2 regions of the Marinococcus sp. LNHM3E3-2.2 genome follow, and region 1 is predicted to be linked to the other one. Evidence: riboswitches for the same ligand, from Rfam matches in the RefSeq annotation. Region 1 holds a riboswitch; the other holds the start of a gene.
What was found. Region 1 has a riboswitch for thiamine pyrophosphate ahead of tenA (thiaminase II). Riboswitches for the same ligand answer to the same signal wherever they lie in the genome.

Region 2: it holds a riboswitch for thiamine pyrophosphate, as region 1 does, so the genes downstream of both, ACTRXF_RS07890 (thiamine phosphate synthase) here and tenA (thiaminase II) in region 1, are expected to answer to the same signal.

The regions. Positions count from the first base shown of each region.
Region 1 is NZ_JBQLIC010000023.1:10,142-17,889, reverse strand. Features, by position in the region: gene map (type I methionyl aminopeptidase) at 1-601, opposite strand, end outside; gene ACTRXF_RS15865 (DUF2254 domain-containing protein) at 719-2,023, shown strand; gene ACTRXF_RS15860 (NADPH-dependent FMN reductase) at 2,088-2,648, shown strand; TPP riboswitch at 2,783-2,886, shown strand; gene tenA (thiaminase II) at 3,024-3,719, shown strand; gene ACTRXF_RS15850 (ECF transporter S component) at 3,719-4,312, shown strand; gene ACTRXF_RS15845 (ABC transporter ATP-binding protein) at 4,309-5,973, shown strand; gene ACTRXF_RS15840 (energy-coupling factor transporter transmembrane component T family protein) at 5,966-6,724, shown strand; gene ACTRXF_RS15835 (flavodoxin domain-containing protein) at 6,793-7,245, opposite strand; gene ACTRXF_RS15830 (aspartate/glutamate racemase family protein) at 7,417-7,748, shown strand, end outside.
Region 2 is NZ_JBQLIC010000004.1:210,805-218,552, reverse strand. Features, by position in the region: gene ACTRXF_RS07920 (NAD-dependent epimerase/dehydratase family protein) at 1-52, opposite strand, end outside; gene ACTRXF_RS07915 (general stress protein) at 507-848, opposite strand; gene ACTRXF_RS07910 (ThiF family adenylyltransferase) at 909-1,928, opposite strand; gene ACTRXF_RS07905 (thiazole synthase) at 1,925-2,689, opposite strand; gene thiS (sulfur carrier protein ThiS) at 2,694-2,894, opposite strand; gene thiO (glycine oxidase ThiO) at 2,878-4,002, opposite strand; gene ACTRXF_RS07890 (thiamine phosphate synthase) at 3,992-4,603, opposite strand; TPP riboswitch at 4,646-4,748, opposite strand; TPP riboswitch at 4,805-4,904, opposite strand; gene ACTRXF_RS07885 (AEC family transporter) at 4,957-5,856, opposite strand; gene ACTRXF_RS07880 (potassium/proton antiporter) at 5,914-7,386, opposite strand; gene ACTRXF_RS07875 (DUF1516 family protein) at 7,567-7,748, opposite strand, start outside.

The sequences.
Region 1 (7,748 bases):
CGATCGTAATAACATGGCCCGGCTTTAAGCGGCCGCCTTTGCCGGGGGCACCGAAATGAGGGATTTGCGGGTCTTCGTGGAGAGTGGGCCCGATGCCGTGCCCGGTAAAATCCCGGACGACCGAGAAGCCTTCATGTTCGACATATGTTTGAATCGCATGTCCGATATCACCGATCCGGTTGCCGACTTTGGCCTGTTCAATACCTTTATATAAAGATGCTTCTGTAACCTCCATCAGCCGTTCGAGTTCACTGCTTACTTCCCCAACCGCATAGGTCCAGGCGGAATCCGCCAGGGCTCCGTTTAAATTTACAACCATATCGATTGTAACGAGGTCACCGTTTTCAAGAGGGCGGGATCTTGGGAAACCATGGCAGATTTCATCGTTTACCGAGGCGCAGGTGGCATATTTGTATCCCTGAAACCCTTTTTGTTCAGGAGTTGCGCCGCGTTCTGCCAGAAATTTTTCGACAAAATCGTCAATTTGTTTTGTAGTGACGCCTGGTTTGACCATTTTGGCGATTTCTTTATGGCAGGCGGCAAGAATTTTTCCTGCTTCATGCATAAGCTCAATCTCTCGTTCTGTCTTTAACGTTACCATCATTTGTCTCCTTTTATTCAGTATCAAATACTATTGTAAAACATTCGTATAAGAAATGCATTGTTTGATGATTTCCTTTATAATGGCGGGATTGCAGGACAGAGATGGAGGTAAATCATGAAAAAACAGAAATGGTATGTACAGCTCAGGGACAAGTTTTGGTTTATTCCAGGATGCTACGGTATTCTTAGCTTAATAATAGTAATAGGCGCTTCTATCATGGATCAGCAGGTGCTGCGGCCGGTTTACAATAATATGCCTTCTATGCTGATCGTGGAAAATAACACTGCTACTTCTTTATACAGTGCATTAGTGACGGCATTGCTGACGTTGACAACCATAAGTTTTTCTTCGATTATGGTCGTTCTGACCACGTATGCCACACAGTTTACCCCAAGGGCTCTGCAGGATTTCATGAAAAGCCCGACGACGCAGCATACACTTGGGGTATTTACGTTTGGGGTATTATTTACTCTGGTAAATATGCTGCTTTTTTCGAGCGAAGGCAGTAGCCAAATTTTGATGCCAATGCTGACAGTTCTTGTGGCGCTTGGCTGTCTGGCTTTTTTTATTATCTTTATTTATCACTCCACCCAGTGGCTGCAGGTGAATCATTTGATCAGCCATATAAGATCTGATGCCTCCAGGGTGATCCGGGATGCCTACACTTATTCGGGGGTGCACAGCTTCAGCGAATGGAGCGATGATTTTCGAAATGACGAAGAAGCAATCGTTTATGCCGAACGGTCGGGGTATACCAATATGGTGAAAATGCCTGAACTGATTGAATGGGCCAGGCAGCAGGGAGCCGTGGTCGAATGCCTGTTCCAGGTAGGAGACTACGTTCATCAGGGAGAGCCTTTATTTCGCTATTGGTCAAAGCATAGTTTATCCTCGAAAATATTGAGAAGTTTTTTATTAGTAGGAGAAGAGAGAAGCAATGTTCAGGACATTGAATTCTCCATGCAGAAAATTGTAGAAATAGCGCTGCGGGCCATTTCGCCTGCAATCAATGATCCACACACAGCAGCGAACTGCATCAACCGTATTGGGGCACTGCTTTCCGAACTCAGCCATGAACACAAAAATGACCAATACTTCGCTGACAATCAGAATGAGCTGCGGTTATTCATGCCTGTAAAACCCTTTAGGGAGTATTTATATAAAAGCTTTTATCAGGTGAGATTGTACGGTTACGAAGATATTTCGGTAATGGGAGCCTGCATGGAAGCACTGACGATGCTCGTGAAAACAGGAGATCCGTCTGTGTTAAAGGAAGTGGATTCATTTTCCCGTTACATGGAGCAGGCGGTCGCTCCGGAACAGCTTGCGGACTGGGACAGGGAATACTGGGAGGAGCGTGTGCAGAAAAAGAACACAGCTCTGCATCAGGCACTTACAAAAAGTAAGCAGATAACTTGAAACAGCCAGTAACGTGCGTGTATGATATGTAAATGAAGTTCAACACGAAAGGATGAAAGTTCAAATGAAAGTAGCAGCTATCGTAGGAAGTATTCGCCAGGAATCATTTAACGGAAAGTTAGTGGAGTACATGCAGGATCGTTACAGTGACATCATGGATATTGATATTTTAGATATCCGCGATCTTCCGCACTATGATCAGGATGAGGAAAGCAACGCTCCGGACTATGTGCAGGAATACAAGCGTTCTGTACGTGAAGCGGACGCCGTGCTTATCGCCACTCCGGAATATAACGGTTCGATTTCCGGCGTGCTTAAAAATGCTCTTGACTGGAACTCCCGGGTCGATTACGACTTTGCCGGCAAACCAACCATGCTTGTAGGAGCTTCTCTTGGAGGCCTGGGCACAGTGAAAGCGCAGATGCATCTTCGACAGATTCTGAGCGCTCCCGGTATGAGTGCAAAAGTACTGCCTGGAAATGAAGTACTGATCGGAGCCGTCCATGAAAAAATGAATGAAAACGGAGATTTAACAGATCAGGGCACGATTGATTTTCTTGATAATGTCGTAGCCGAATTCGAACGTTTTTATCAGGAAACGCGGGCTGTGGCTAACCGCGCGTAATATGCAGAAAAACCCTGCTGGCATAGGCCTGCAGGGTTTTTGAATGCAGATTTTTGCTCAGAGGGAGAAGGCGGATTATAAAAATCACCTTTGACTTCCTGACATAATATGATAAAGTGTAGACAACTTAATAGGGAATCCACTAGGGGTGCCGAAAGCGGCTGAGATAAGGACTAACCTTAATCCCTTTGAACCTGATCTGGTTAAGGCCAGCGTAGGAAAGTGGAGACGGCAGAATACGTCTATTTCAAAAGCACAAGCTTTACCATAGAGGACGTTTATTCTAAGCCACTCCACCAATGGAGTGGCTTTTTTTACCCCATTGGTCCTGACTGCCCGTAGTGGTTCCCTCCTAATTTAAAGGAGGAAGTTACAATGAAATTTTCAGAGCTTTTATGGCAGGACACAGAGCACATTTTTGAAGCCTGCTGGAGAAATCCGTTTGTACAGGGTATCGGGAAAGGGGAGCTCCCAAAAGCATCTCTTATCCATTACGTGAAGCAGGATTTTGAATACTTAAACGCCATGATCAAGGCAAAAGCAATTGGGGTAACAAAGTGTACGTCAAGAGAAGACATGGTTATGTTTAAAGATACCATTGATTTTGTTTTAAACAGCGAAACGCACCCGCATCATAATTTGTGTGAGCAGGCGGGCGTGGGCTATGAGGAATTGCAGGGCTATGCGCTTGCTCCGGTATCTCAGCATTACGTGCTTCACATGCTGCACCATGCCGAAAAAGGAACACTTGGTGATGTAATTGCGGTAACGCTTGCCTGCCCGTGGGTGTATTTGTATGTGGGTGAAAGGCTGATGGAGGAAGTGCAGCCGGACGAAACCCATCCGTTCAATGACTGGATTCGTTTTTACGGGGACCGTGAGGAACGGGAAATGTACAAATATATTGACCGCCTCGATGAACTGGCAGAAACAGTCACAGAAGAAGAAAAACAGCGCTGGCGGACGTTGTTTATGGAAGGATGCCAGCTTGAGTATATGTTTTTTGAGGACGCTTATTATGCAAAAGACTGGCCCTTTGCCAGAACGTTAACAGACGGGGAAAAAGTCTAATGATAAACAAACGCTTAAACCTCCGGGATATTGTCGTCATCTCGTTTATTTCAGCAGTTCTCGGCGTCCTTTATCTTCTTTGGGTGCTGCTGGGACAAATGGTTACCGGCATCTTCGGTCCAGTTGGAGGAGGCCTGATGGCGGGCTTCTGGATCCTTGCGCCTGTGATTTGTGCCTATATCGTTCAAAAACCGGGAGCGGCGCTGCTTTCAGAGCTTATTGCGGCCGGCACTGAAGTTATGGCGGGGTCTGTCAGTGCAGGAGCAGTGCTCGTGCTCGGCTTCACCCAGGGGCTCGCTGCAGAATTGATTTTCGCTCTGTTTTTCTACCGGGTGTTCCGTCTGCCAGTATTAATGCTTGCCGGGTCGGCCGGAACGTTTGCTGCATTTTTAACCCAGTATGTCCTTTATGGATTCAGCCAGTACGCAGGTTCTGTTGTTGTATTTATGCTGGTAACCATGCTTATAAGCGGCGCTCTTTTAGCCGGATGGGCAGGGAAAAGCTTTGCGGATGCGCTGGTAAAGACTGGAGTGCTTGACCGCTTCGCCCTTGGCCGTCAATACCGTCTCGGCCAGCAGAAGGATGCTGTATGATTTACGCAGACAAATTGACCATTGCGTACCCTTTTGCTAAGCCTTCGATAGAAGGTTTTTCAGCAGAAATATGTACTGGGGAAAACGTGCTGCTGCTCGGTCCGAGTGGTTCAGGCAAAAGTACGCTTGCTCTCGCTATCCAGGGAATTCTTCCGCGTTCTGTGGAGGCGGAGGTTTCGGGCGGTCTGAGCGTGTTTGGGGAAAATCCGGCGGTGAAAAGTATTACGGAGGCCGCCAGGCAGGCGGCGCTTTTGTTCCAGGACCCGGATACCCAGTTCTGCATGCCAACTGTTCGGGAAGAGCTTGTATTCACGCTTGAGAATCTGCGGGTGCCTGCAGGTGATATCGAGGCCCGCGTGCACGAAGCCTTACAATTTACAGATATGCTTCACTGCATTGATGCCCGTATCGACACACTGTCCGGCGGGATGAAGCAAAAAATAGCTGTTTCCTGTTTAGCTGCTGTGAATCCGCGGATATGGATTCTGGATGAACCGCTCTCCCAGCTCGATCCGGTAAGCCGGCAAGCAGTGGCTTCGCTTCTTGGCCGCATTGCAGCAGATAGTGATAAAACACTGGTTTTGATTGAGCATCAATTAAATGAAGTAATGGAGTGGGTAGACCGGGTGATCGTATTGAACCACGATGGCCAGGTGTCTGCGGATGGAAGCCCGGCACGTATATTCAATTCTCATGCAGCCGTACTCGAAGCAGAAGGAGTATGGCTGCCGGCTCCTGCAGAAGCCGGAAAGAAATTACTGAAAAAGTCAGAGAATCCCAAATCTGCTCTTCCCATTACTTTAGGGGAATGGGAAAGGTTTGCAGCGGATTATTCCGCTGCAGCAGTTCTTGCATCTCTGCCGCAGCCGAAAAAGATAAGTGCTCCTTCACTTGAACCACCTGTTCTGGAGGTGAAGCAGGCGGCCTTTGCCTATGGCGAGCAAACGGTTTTCGAAAACGTATCTTTTTCCCTGTACCCAGGGGAAATGACTGCTCTAGTCGGTGCAAACGGAGCAGGAAAGAGCACGCTCGCACGTGTCCTCACTGGATGGGAATCTCTTAAAAGCGGCTCTATATATGTTAACGGAGAAGATATTGCCAGTCTGAAGCCGTACGAAATTGCTAAAACCTTCGGAATTGTTTTTCAGCAGCCCGAGCATCAGTTTGTAGCACAGACCGTGGAAAAAGAAATACGCTACGGAATGGAAATGGAAGGGTGGTGCGAAAAAGATATTGATCAGCAGACAAATGAACTGCTGATTCAATTTCAGCTCGGACATATTCGAAAGAATCATCCATTTCAGCTCAGCCAGGGAGAAAAAAGGCGCCTTTCGGTGGCAGTCATGGTAACGAACAACCAGTCCGTATTAATTTTGGATGAGCCGGCGTTTGGTCTTGATAAGCGAAATACCGATGCTTTATTTGAAGTGCTTGAGCAGTGCCGGCGACGTGGAAAAGCGGTTCTCTGGCTGACGCATGATATGGATCTGGTCTATACAAAAGCTGGACGGGTTTTGGCGCTGGCGGAACGAACACTTGCCTGTGATGACGGCGTGGAAGCATTTTTCAGTGGGAGTATGGATTTAGCTAAAATCGGTGTCCGCCCGCCGGTAGTAAAGCTTATGAGCTTAAAGAAAAAGAAAGCAGTAAGCCATGCTTGAAGAAATCCAGACTCGGAACGCTTTTTTGCAGCACGTACATCCAACGCTGAAGCTGATAAGTCTTTTCACCGTATTTTTCTGCATGATTTTCGTTTATGATATTTGGCGCCCGCTTGCCGTTTTGCTGTTAACGGTTGCTGCCGTCGCCTTTTTGGGAAAAGTGCCGTTAAAGCTGCTGCTCGTACTTATGCTTCCATTTGGGCTCTTTGGGTTCAGCTTTATATGGCTTCAGGTTGTTTTTCCTGACGAAAGAGGACCCACAGTTCTTTTCTACGTATTCCAAATGCCGGTTGCTCTTGAAAATATTCAAACAGGGATCTCGCTCGGTCTGCGGGCAATGGTGTTTGCCTCCTGGTCGCTTCTTTTTGTTCTCACTACCTCTCCCGTGAGTTTAGTGATAAGCCTGATACAAAAATGGCATATGCCTCCAAATATTGGTTATGGAATGATGGCCGCCTACCGTTTTCTCCCCCAACTGCGGGAGGAACTGGCGGTTATCCGGAGAGCCCGGCAAATCAGAGGGATGGGCAAAAAGCCTAAAATGCGTGAGTGGAAAGAGATGGCCGTGCCATTGATGGCAGGGGCTGTACGAAAGGCAGAAAGAACAGCGCTCGCAATGGAATCGAAAGGGTTTGACGGCTCCAGAGAAAGAACGGAATACGTACAGATGAATTATAAAAAAACGGACATATGGTTCAGTGCCGGGTTTATATTGTTTATGATTTTTGTTTTTCTTATGCCAATGCCGTGACAGATCAGCTGTATTAATTAAAGGTAACCCCGGAGGCTCACGGCCCCCGGGGTTATTCGTGCTGACCATTATTTCACTAAAAACTTTTCTTCGATGCTGTCGACATAGCTTTTAATATCTTCAGCAATGTTATCCATTTCATCCACATCGACTTTCATGGTGGGAATCTCACCCTTATGTCCATGTTTGCGGAATTCCTCGATCATCTCATCCACAGCTCCGGCGAAGTTTTCATACGCGTGATCCCCGGAGCCGAAGATGGAAATCGAAAGGCCGGAAATATCATAGGCGAAAAGATCTTCAAGAAAATCTTCCGTTTCTTCGGGGATATCACCTTCACCCCACGTATACGTACCCATAATGAGCAGATCGTGAGGGAGGGGGTCTTCGTTTGGAAGGCCATCGGCGATCATATCCATCAGCTCTACTTCGTGCCCGCGGTTGATGAGCTCTTCTTCCGTATCAATAGCCATGTCTTCAGTATTTCCAGTCATTGTGGAATAGAACAAAAGTATTCGCATATGTCCATTCCTTTCTTTTATAGGCTCGTGCATAAAATACATATTTAATATACTTATTATATATTCGGCGGCCGGATTGTGCAATCATCCTGGTGAATAGAGGTGCACACTAAATATGTTAAAATATATATTGGTAATATATATTAACGCTTTAATGAAGGAGGAGAAAAAATGAAACAGATAGGTATTATCGGCGGCCTCGGTCCGGAATCGACAGTGGAATATTATCAATCCATCATTAAAAAGTATCAGGAAAAGAAGAATAGTCTTCAGGTGCTTCCGGAATTGTACATTAATAGCATTAATATGTACAACATTTTTACGTATATTTCGGAAGAACGAATGGACGATCTGATCGAATATCTGGGCAACGCTGCCCGTAAGCTTGAACTGCTCGACGTTGATGGAATCATTATTGCAGCCAACACTCCGCACCTTGTATTCGATGAAGTGCAGAAGCAGGTCGAGGTGCCGATGCTCAGCATCGTGGACGCCGCGGTGGA
Region 2 (7,748 bases), on a different contig from region 1:
GCGCGGTCGGCCAACCACAAAATCCATCTCCACCTGCAACAATAATTTTCACGTCAGTTACCTCCACATCATTTAATACAATCTGATAATTCAAACAAACATAATTCTATGGGTATCTATAAGGTAATTTCTACCTCGTAGAGTGCAAGTTGCCGTCGTATATGTACGTCCGAGTAGAATTCCCATCGAAACAATACCACTCTCCTTATATTAACGCAACTATTTGTCTATATACCACCGTTATTCTATCATACTAACTAATCATTGCAGCTATCACAGCCATAATTCATAAAAATTACATAAAATTTATAGAAAAACAGAAGGGCGGAGGGTGTTTGGGAACCAGCTTGAACGGCTCGTCGGTTTCAGTCGGCTTGAGACGAAGTCGCAAACGATCTGAAATCACGAATGGATTAAGCTGGTAACATCCGCAGCTGGACAACGAAAAGCAGAGGAAGCCTGTTTAGCGGCGCGGGCCCCAGAGCTGAACAAAATCCGGAAAAGATTCACTTGTCAAAAGAGAATTTTTCCGGATCTTCATCCACGGCAATTAGTATATTATGTTCCTTCAGCTGTTCACTCAGATCCCGGGCTTCTTTATCACCGTATCCAAGCTTTGTTAATCGTTCATAAATATCGGACGCACCGTTGCGGAAGAACTGTTTCACGAACTCCACCGGACTTTTAACGTCTGCATCTGTATCACTGACTTTCAATTCTTTTGCAGTCGCTTTTTCCGCCTCCAGAGCCAAAGCATAAATCTGTTCCCTTTGGATGCCCTGCATCTTTAATTTATCTACAGCCTTTTGTGCTTCTTCTACGGTTACAAAAATACGAGCGGTAGGCAATAGTTCCCCCTCCTTGCAAGGAATATTACCACTCCGTCCGTAAAATGAAACAAGGAATATTTATCCTCCAATATATCTCTGGTATAACGATCTTGCTTCTACTTCCCCGGAAACGCCGTGAATGATGGCTCTTCCGTCTTTAAAAAGCACCAGCCGCTTATTTTCAATATTTAACACCAGCAGATGCCGATTCGCTTTGGAGACGTGCTGCTTATGAACGTCCGCCGTCCGCTCGAGCGATACCTGCATGTCTGGAAGAGGCTTCACCTGCACCGCATCTCTGCCGCACAGCGTTTCCGCCTTGCTTCTCCCACTCCATGCGAGCGCGGGATAAGCTGGCGATTCCCCGCAGGAAGGACAATGCTTATCCTGCAGCGAGTTCACATGAATGGAAGAGCTTTCGTTCGACCATACATCAAACGACCACAGTGTCCCGCGGAGCTGATCAAAGGAATGGGTAAGCAGCTTCATCGCTTCGGTCACCTGAGTGGCGCTTACGAATTGAACAGCCGGAGCTATAATTCCCACCGTATCACACGTTTCTCCTTCCATCGGAATGCCCTTCATCAGGCAACGCAGGCACGGCCCTTGCCCCGGCCTTACGGTATAGCTCAGTCCGTAGGCGCCCACACAGGCTCCGTAAATCCACGGAATTCGGTGCTTCAACGCTGTATCATTAATCATCAGCCGTGTCTCCATATTATCGAGTCCGTCAATAATAAGGTCTGCAGGCATACAATTTTCGAGCAGGGCCGGATCTGCTTCTCCCACAATGATTTCAATAGAAGCATCACTCCGAATATCAAGCAGTCGTTTTTTCGCCGCCTCTGCTTTTGGCGTATAGGTCGCTGCGTCCGCTTCCGTATAAAGCTGCTGACGCTGAAGATTGCTTTCCTCCACATAGTCACGGTCAATCAACGTTAATTTTCCGATCCCCGCGCGTATGAGAGTTTCGGCTGTTAAACTCCCGAGAGCTCCGGCACCTACTACTATGACGTGGGCCTCCTGCAGCCTTTTCTGTCCCCTTCGGCCGATTCCGTGAAATAACCGCTGCCGGGAAAAACGTTCTTCCGTATTCAAATACTGAGGCCTCCTAAAGGGCTGCTCGCCTGGGCGTAGAATTTTTTATCTATGCGCCCTGCTTCTGCGCCAAGCGCTCCGGCCCTCACTGCCAATTTCATCGCTTCTGCCATTTTTACAGGATCGCCCGCGCCCGAAACGGCCGTATTCAGCAGGACACCATCAGCGCCGAGCTCCATGGCATAAGCAGCATCCTTCGGACTCCCAATACCTGCATCTACAATCACCGGGACTTCCGCCTGTTCAATAATGTGGGACAGGTTGTAAGGGTTAATGATCCCAAGTCCCGTGCCTATAGGGGAGGCCCCTGGCATCACTGCATGAACCCCAAGCTCCTGAAGCTTTCTGGCGAGCACAACGTCATCGGACGTATAGGCAAGGACAGTAAACCCTTCGTTCAGCAGCTGTTCTGAGGCCCGTAGCGTTTCCACGGGATCCGGCAGAAGCGTTTTATCGCAGCCGATCACTTCTACTTTAATCATGTCACACATGTTGGCCGCCTCTGCCAACTTCGCAGTGCGCACAGCTTCTTCAGCTGTTTTGGCCCCGGCTGTATTTGGCAGCAGCCGGTACTTTGAGACGTCCATCTGTTCAAATGGATCAGGCTGGCTGCTGTCAAACAGGTTCATTCTGCGAACGGCAAAGGTCAGTACCTCTGTTTCCGATGCTTCTACAGCCTGCAGCTGCGTCCTGGCGTCTTTATATTTCCCGGTGCCGAGAAATAAATTCGATTCAAACGTCATATTGCCGATACTAAGCATTTGTTCATCCGCCTCCTACAAAATGAATGATTTCGATTCTATCCCCGTCCATTAAACCTTCCTGCTGGTGAAATTCTTCAATTACAATAGTGCCGTTGCGCTCCACCACTGTTTTTTTGTGGGCGATCTGAAGCTCTTCAAGTAAATCGGCTACCGTGGTACTGTTCTCAATATTCTGTAATTGACCATTAAGCGTGATCTGCATGAATAATTCCTCCCTTTCGTATTTGAGGATCTACGGCAAACAGGTGCTTCCAGTCCTCGCGAACGCTTTTCCCCTCGATCCGGTCAGCCATCCAGCTTCCGCTCAGTGCTGAAAGCAAAATACCGTTTCTGTAATGGCCGGTCACTACCCACAAACCCCGTTCGGTCTGTCCCATATATGGCAGCCCGTCTCCTGTCTGCGGCCGGACACCGCTCCAAAGCCTTTCAATATTCGCATGCTTCAGCCCCGGCACTAAATGCACAGCTGCTTTCATCAGCTCCTGTACCGAAGCTACAGTGACACCTGTACTCGAGTCGCCGGGTTTTTCTGAAGCGCCTATAAAGATTTCCCCGTCCTTTTTCGGAACAATATACACCTGCGGAGTGTGGAGGGTGTGTCTCAAATTCTCCCGGGGCATGCGTACGGACAAACACTCCCCTTTCACCGGATAGAGGGTGAACTGCTTCTCATCCAACAGCTCCGCCCCGGCGCTTCCCCCGGTAAAAACAACTTCTTCCGCTTCAACAACTCCTTCACTTGTTTTCACACCGTAAACGCGGCCGTCAGCTTCCAAAAGACGATCCACTGAAGTATTTTCCCGTACCATTGTCCCGCGGGCCTTTGCTGCTTTGGCAAGAGCCATTGTCCATTCATAGGCACGAAGCTGGCCGTCTTTTGGAATGGACCAGGCGCCCCGTATATTTTCGGAAAGCGCCGGCTCCCTGCGCAGTGCTTCATATGGCGAAAGCCACTCCGCGCCGTAGCTGCTTCCTGCAGCGCGCTGGTATTTTTTTTCGCCCGCCTTATCCCATACAGGCTTCAGCATCCCGTTGTTCACATAGGAAACGTCCATTCCACTGATCGCTTCCACTTCAGGGACCAGTTCTTTAAACAGCGCCCGGCTTTCCAGGGCGAATTCCTGAAAAAGGCCAGGCCCCTCCCATTCAGACTGGGCTCCGAGCATACCGGCAGCCGCTTTTGATGCTCCGGAAGCGATGGTTTCTTTTTCGATGACCATCACACGACGCCCCCGTTTGCTTAACTGATATGCAAGCGAGCATCCCTGTACCCCTGCGCCCACAATAAGAACTTCTGTATCAGCCTTCATTGTCATCACTCCTTAACCGGATTCTGAGCTCTTCGGCTGCTTTCCCGGGTTCTGCCGCATCATAAAAATATGCAATGGCTGCCACCCCGGACGCTCCGCAGTTTATACCTTCTGCTGCCTTGTCAGCATCAATTCCTCCGATGGCAATCACGGGGATGCGGACGCTTTCCGCCACAGCTTTCAACGCCCGGACTCCGCGCGGCGGCTTTCCAGGTTTACTGTCTGAGGCAAACACATGACCAAAATACAGCCATGATGCCCCCTCCTGTTCACTTCTTTTCGCTGCCTCTACAGAGTGTATCGACTGCCCCCAGCTTACAGATGCCGGATAGATTGTACGACGCTCCGGCAGGTGGGTACCGGCCAGCCCATATGCAGCAGCAAGCTCCGGTTCATTATTTATGATCAGCTGCGCGGGGGCGGTTCCTTCTTTTAATGCCAGCTCGACGGCCCTTTCCTTTTCACGCTTTGTCCATTCAGGCGCCCGTATATGCACGTAATCGACGATTCCTGTGAGCTCCCTCGTTTTTTCGCCCCACGCCCCCACTGTTATATCCGGCGGCGATACCGCATGTATACACGGCTTCGGTTTGTAATCCATAAAAAAACCTCCTTCCAGAAGGAAGGAGGCTGCCTGTTAAAAGGTTCAACATGGCTGCTTCCCTCCGCTGGCTCTCCAGATCAGGTTCAAAGGGTTCCGGATGTTTCTCCGGTCTCAGCCTCAGCAGGCACCCCCAGCAAATATAATATTTTCCACAAAAAACCCCGCTTTCATTTAGAAAGCGGGGGAGATAGTCGTATTGGCATCTCTTCCCCACTTCCCTCCGCTGGTATAATCCAGATCAGGTTCAAAGGGATCAGCTTTACGCTGTCTCAGCCAACAGGCACCCCTAGTGGTTGGTATTATTTATATCATAACGCGGTACTCTTCTTCCGTCAATTCGATGCGGAATTTTATGCCTGGAAAATCGACAGCACCACCCACAGGGAAGGAACGCTTAAAATAGTCGTCACCAGTGTAATACTCGAAACAAGCTGGGGGTTGGAATCAAATTGTACAGAAATCATTGCCATGGTTGCTGCACTCGGCATCGCTGTTGAAACAACCAGCACGGTCGTTAACGTGTCGCTGGTCTGCAGCAGCAGGGCAATTACGTAAGCGAGAGCCGGCGCGAATACAAGCCGTAAAAACGTACCTGCACTAACAAGCTTCCAATCCATGCTTTTGACGGATATGCGTGCAAGCTGCATCCCCAGGATAATCATAACCACCGGTATTGCAGCGCTCGCGAGCATATCGAGGGCTTCATAATAGGTCGCTCCGACCGGTATCCCGGTCAGCTGGAAGACAATACCGGCGAGCAGTGCATAAAATACCGGCATCCGCAGTACCGTCCGGAACGCGTCAGCCGCATCCATATTGGCACTGTTTGCGATATAGACGCCTACAGTATTCATCAGCATCGTCTGAATGACCATAAAAACGATAGAGTAGGCAAAGGCTGTATCACCAAACGCAAAAGCAATTAACGGAGCACCGTAATTGCCCGCATTCATAAACACGGTAGAGAGCATCATGCCGGTTTCGTTAGCTTTCGGCCATTTACGCACGTAGGACACTAATTTGATCAGCCCGGTCATAACCGCTAAAAATACCAGGGAAAACAGAGCCATCGACAGCATATCGCTGTTCAGCTCTCTTTCATAGAATGTCCGGAAAACAAGCGCAGGCGTCAATACATAAAGAGCGACAGCCGACACCGGCCGAATATCCACTGCCTGTCTTTTCTGCAGCAAATAGCCAATCGTAAATATTAAAATGATTGGGATCAATACATTGATCAGCACACCCATGCGGAGCCCTTCCTTCTTTCCTCAAATTTAATGCCTCTTAACGCTGGCCGCTTTTTCTCAGTAATCGTGCCGCAGCATCTGCTTTAAAATACGTTTTTCTTTACGTGATACAAGAATATACAAATAATCACCGGCCTGGATTATTGTCTCACCAACCGGAGTGACCAGTTCATCGTCCCGGACAATCGCGCTGATCAGCGCAGATGCGGGAAATTCAATGCTTTGGAGCGTCTGCCCGACAATCGGCGTCGCTTCATTCGTTTGAAATTCCATAATTTCTGCGTTCGCTTTTCCGAGTGATACGAGCTCCAGGGAATGAGTTGGCGCTTCGCGGAGCGGACCGGATAGGTGAAGCCATTTCGCTAATGGAGCGATGGTCGCCCCCTGGATCAGCGCAGACGTCAGCACGATAAAGAAGACGACATTAAAAATTTGGCTGCCCGACTCCACACCAGCAACAATCGGGTATGTAGCCAAAATAATCGGCACCGCCCCGCGCAGACCTGCCCAGGATAAAAATATATTCTGCTTTGGTTTATAGCCGAAAAAGGAAGTCGACAAAAACGTAGCCAGCGGACGGGCCAAAAACATTAAAACCGCTGATAATATGAGTCCCATGGTGATGTTTGACCAGGTCAAAATGTCTCTCGGGAAAGCAAGCAATCCCAGGATGATAAACATGCTTATTTGGGACATCCACGCCATGCCCTCGTTGAACCGGTAAATCGGCTGGCGGTAAATCAAATCGGAGTTACCTATTAAAAGCGCTGCTACATATACTGCCAAAAACCCGCTTGCGCTCATGCTTGAGGTCACACTGTAGGTTAACAGCGCGAAAGCGATCGCAAACAGAGGATAGAGTCCACTAGAATCCAAGTTAATACGGTTAATGGTCCATGAGGCTGCCCATCCGAACAACCCGCCCATCGCAAGACCGGCGCCCATCTGCCAGAAAAATGCACCGGATAGCAGCCAGACGTTTGGCGAATCTGCCAATATTAATTCAATAAAGAAGAGCGTTAAAAACACCGCCATTGGGTCGTTACTCCCCGATTCCGCTTCGAGGGTGGACCCCATTTTTTTATCAATGCTCCGTCCCTTCAAAGCGGCAAAGACGGCAGCGGCGTCTGTCGAACCGACTGTAGCTCCGAGAAGCATCGCCTCGAGCCAGGTCAGATCAAGCAGCTGCTTTGCCACCAGCCCCATCAGGGCAGCCGTAAACAGAACGCCAAACGTGGCGAGCGTTACGGAAGGCCCCACCACCGGTCTGATATCGCGCCACCTTGTCTGGGTACCCCCTTCAAACAAAATAATGATTAGGGCTATAATTCCGACGGTTTGGGCAAGCTGGACATTTTCGAACTCAATAATGCCAAAACCATCATTTCCCATCAGCATACCTAGAATAATAAACAAAATAAGTGAGGGCACGCCGAGCCGTGTCGAAAATTTCGTTACGATGACACCTAAAATAAGCAGAAGTGCCCCTAATAATATAAATGAATCCACATTCGCGTTCCCTTCAAACAATGCCCGCTTCCTCCTTTCACCTGCCGCAGTTGTACCCCTGGCTTCTTTATGTATTACTTGCATGATACATGTAATTTTCGTTTAAAAAATAATGATATTCAGGCCATCTGGTCTATCCTTTCTATACCCAAAAATGCCCGCATATAAAAAAGCATGCTGTTTTGCAGCATGCTCTCTGTATTACCCAATCACATCGTAGCCGATGGACAGGATAATTGCGAATAAAATGATCCATATAATCCAGAACATAGCGTGTTTTCTCCCTGCCCGCCGACGCACAAACATCATTTCCATTACCCCGATAAATATGAGGGCCAACACACCTTTAATAATGGAAAGGAGCGGGAAGCCATACAGCGCCA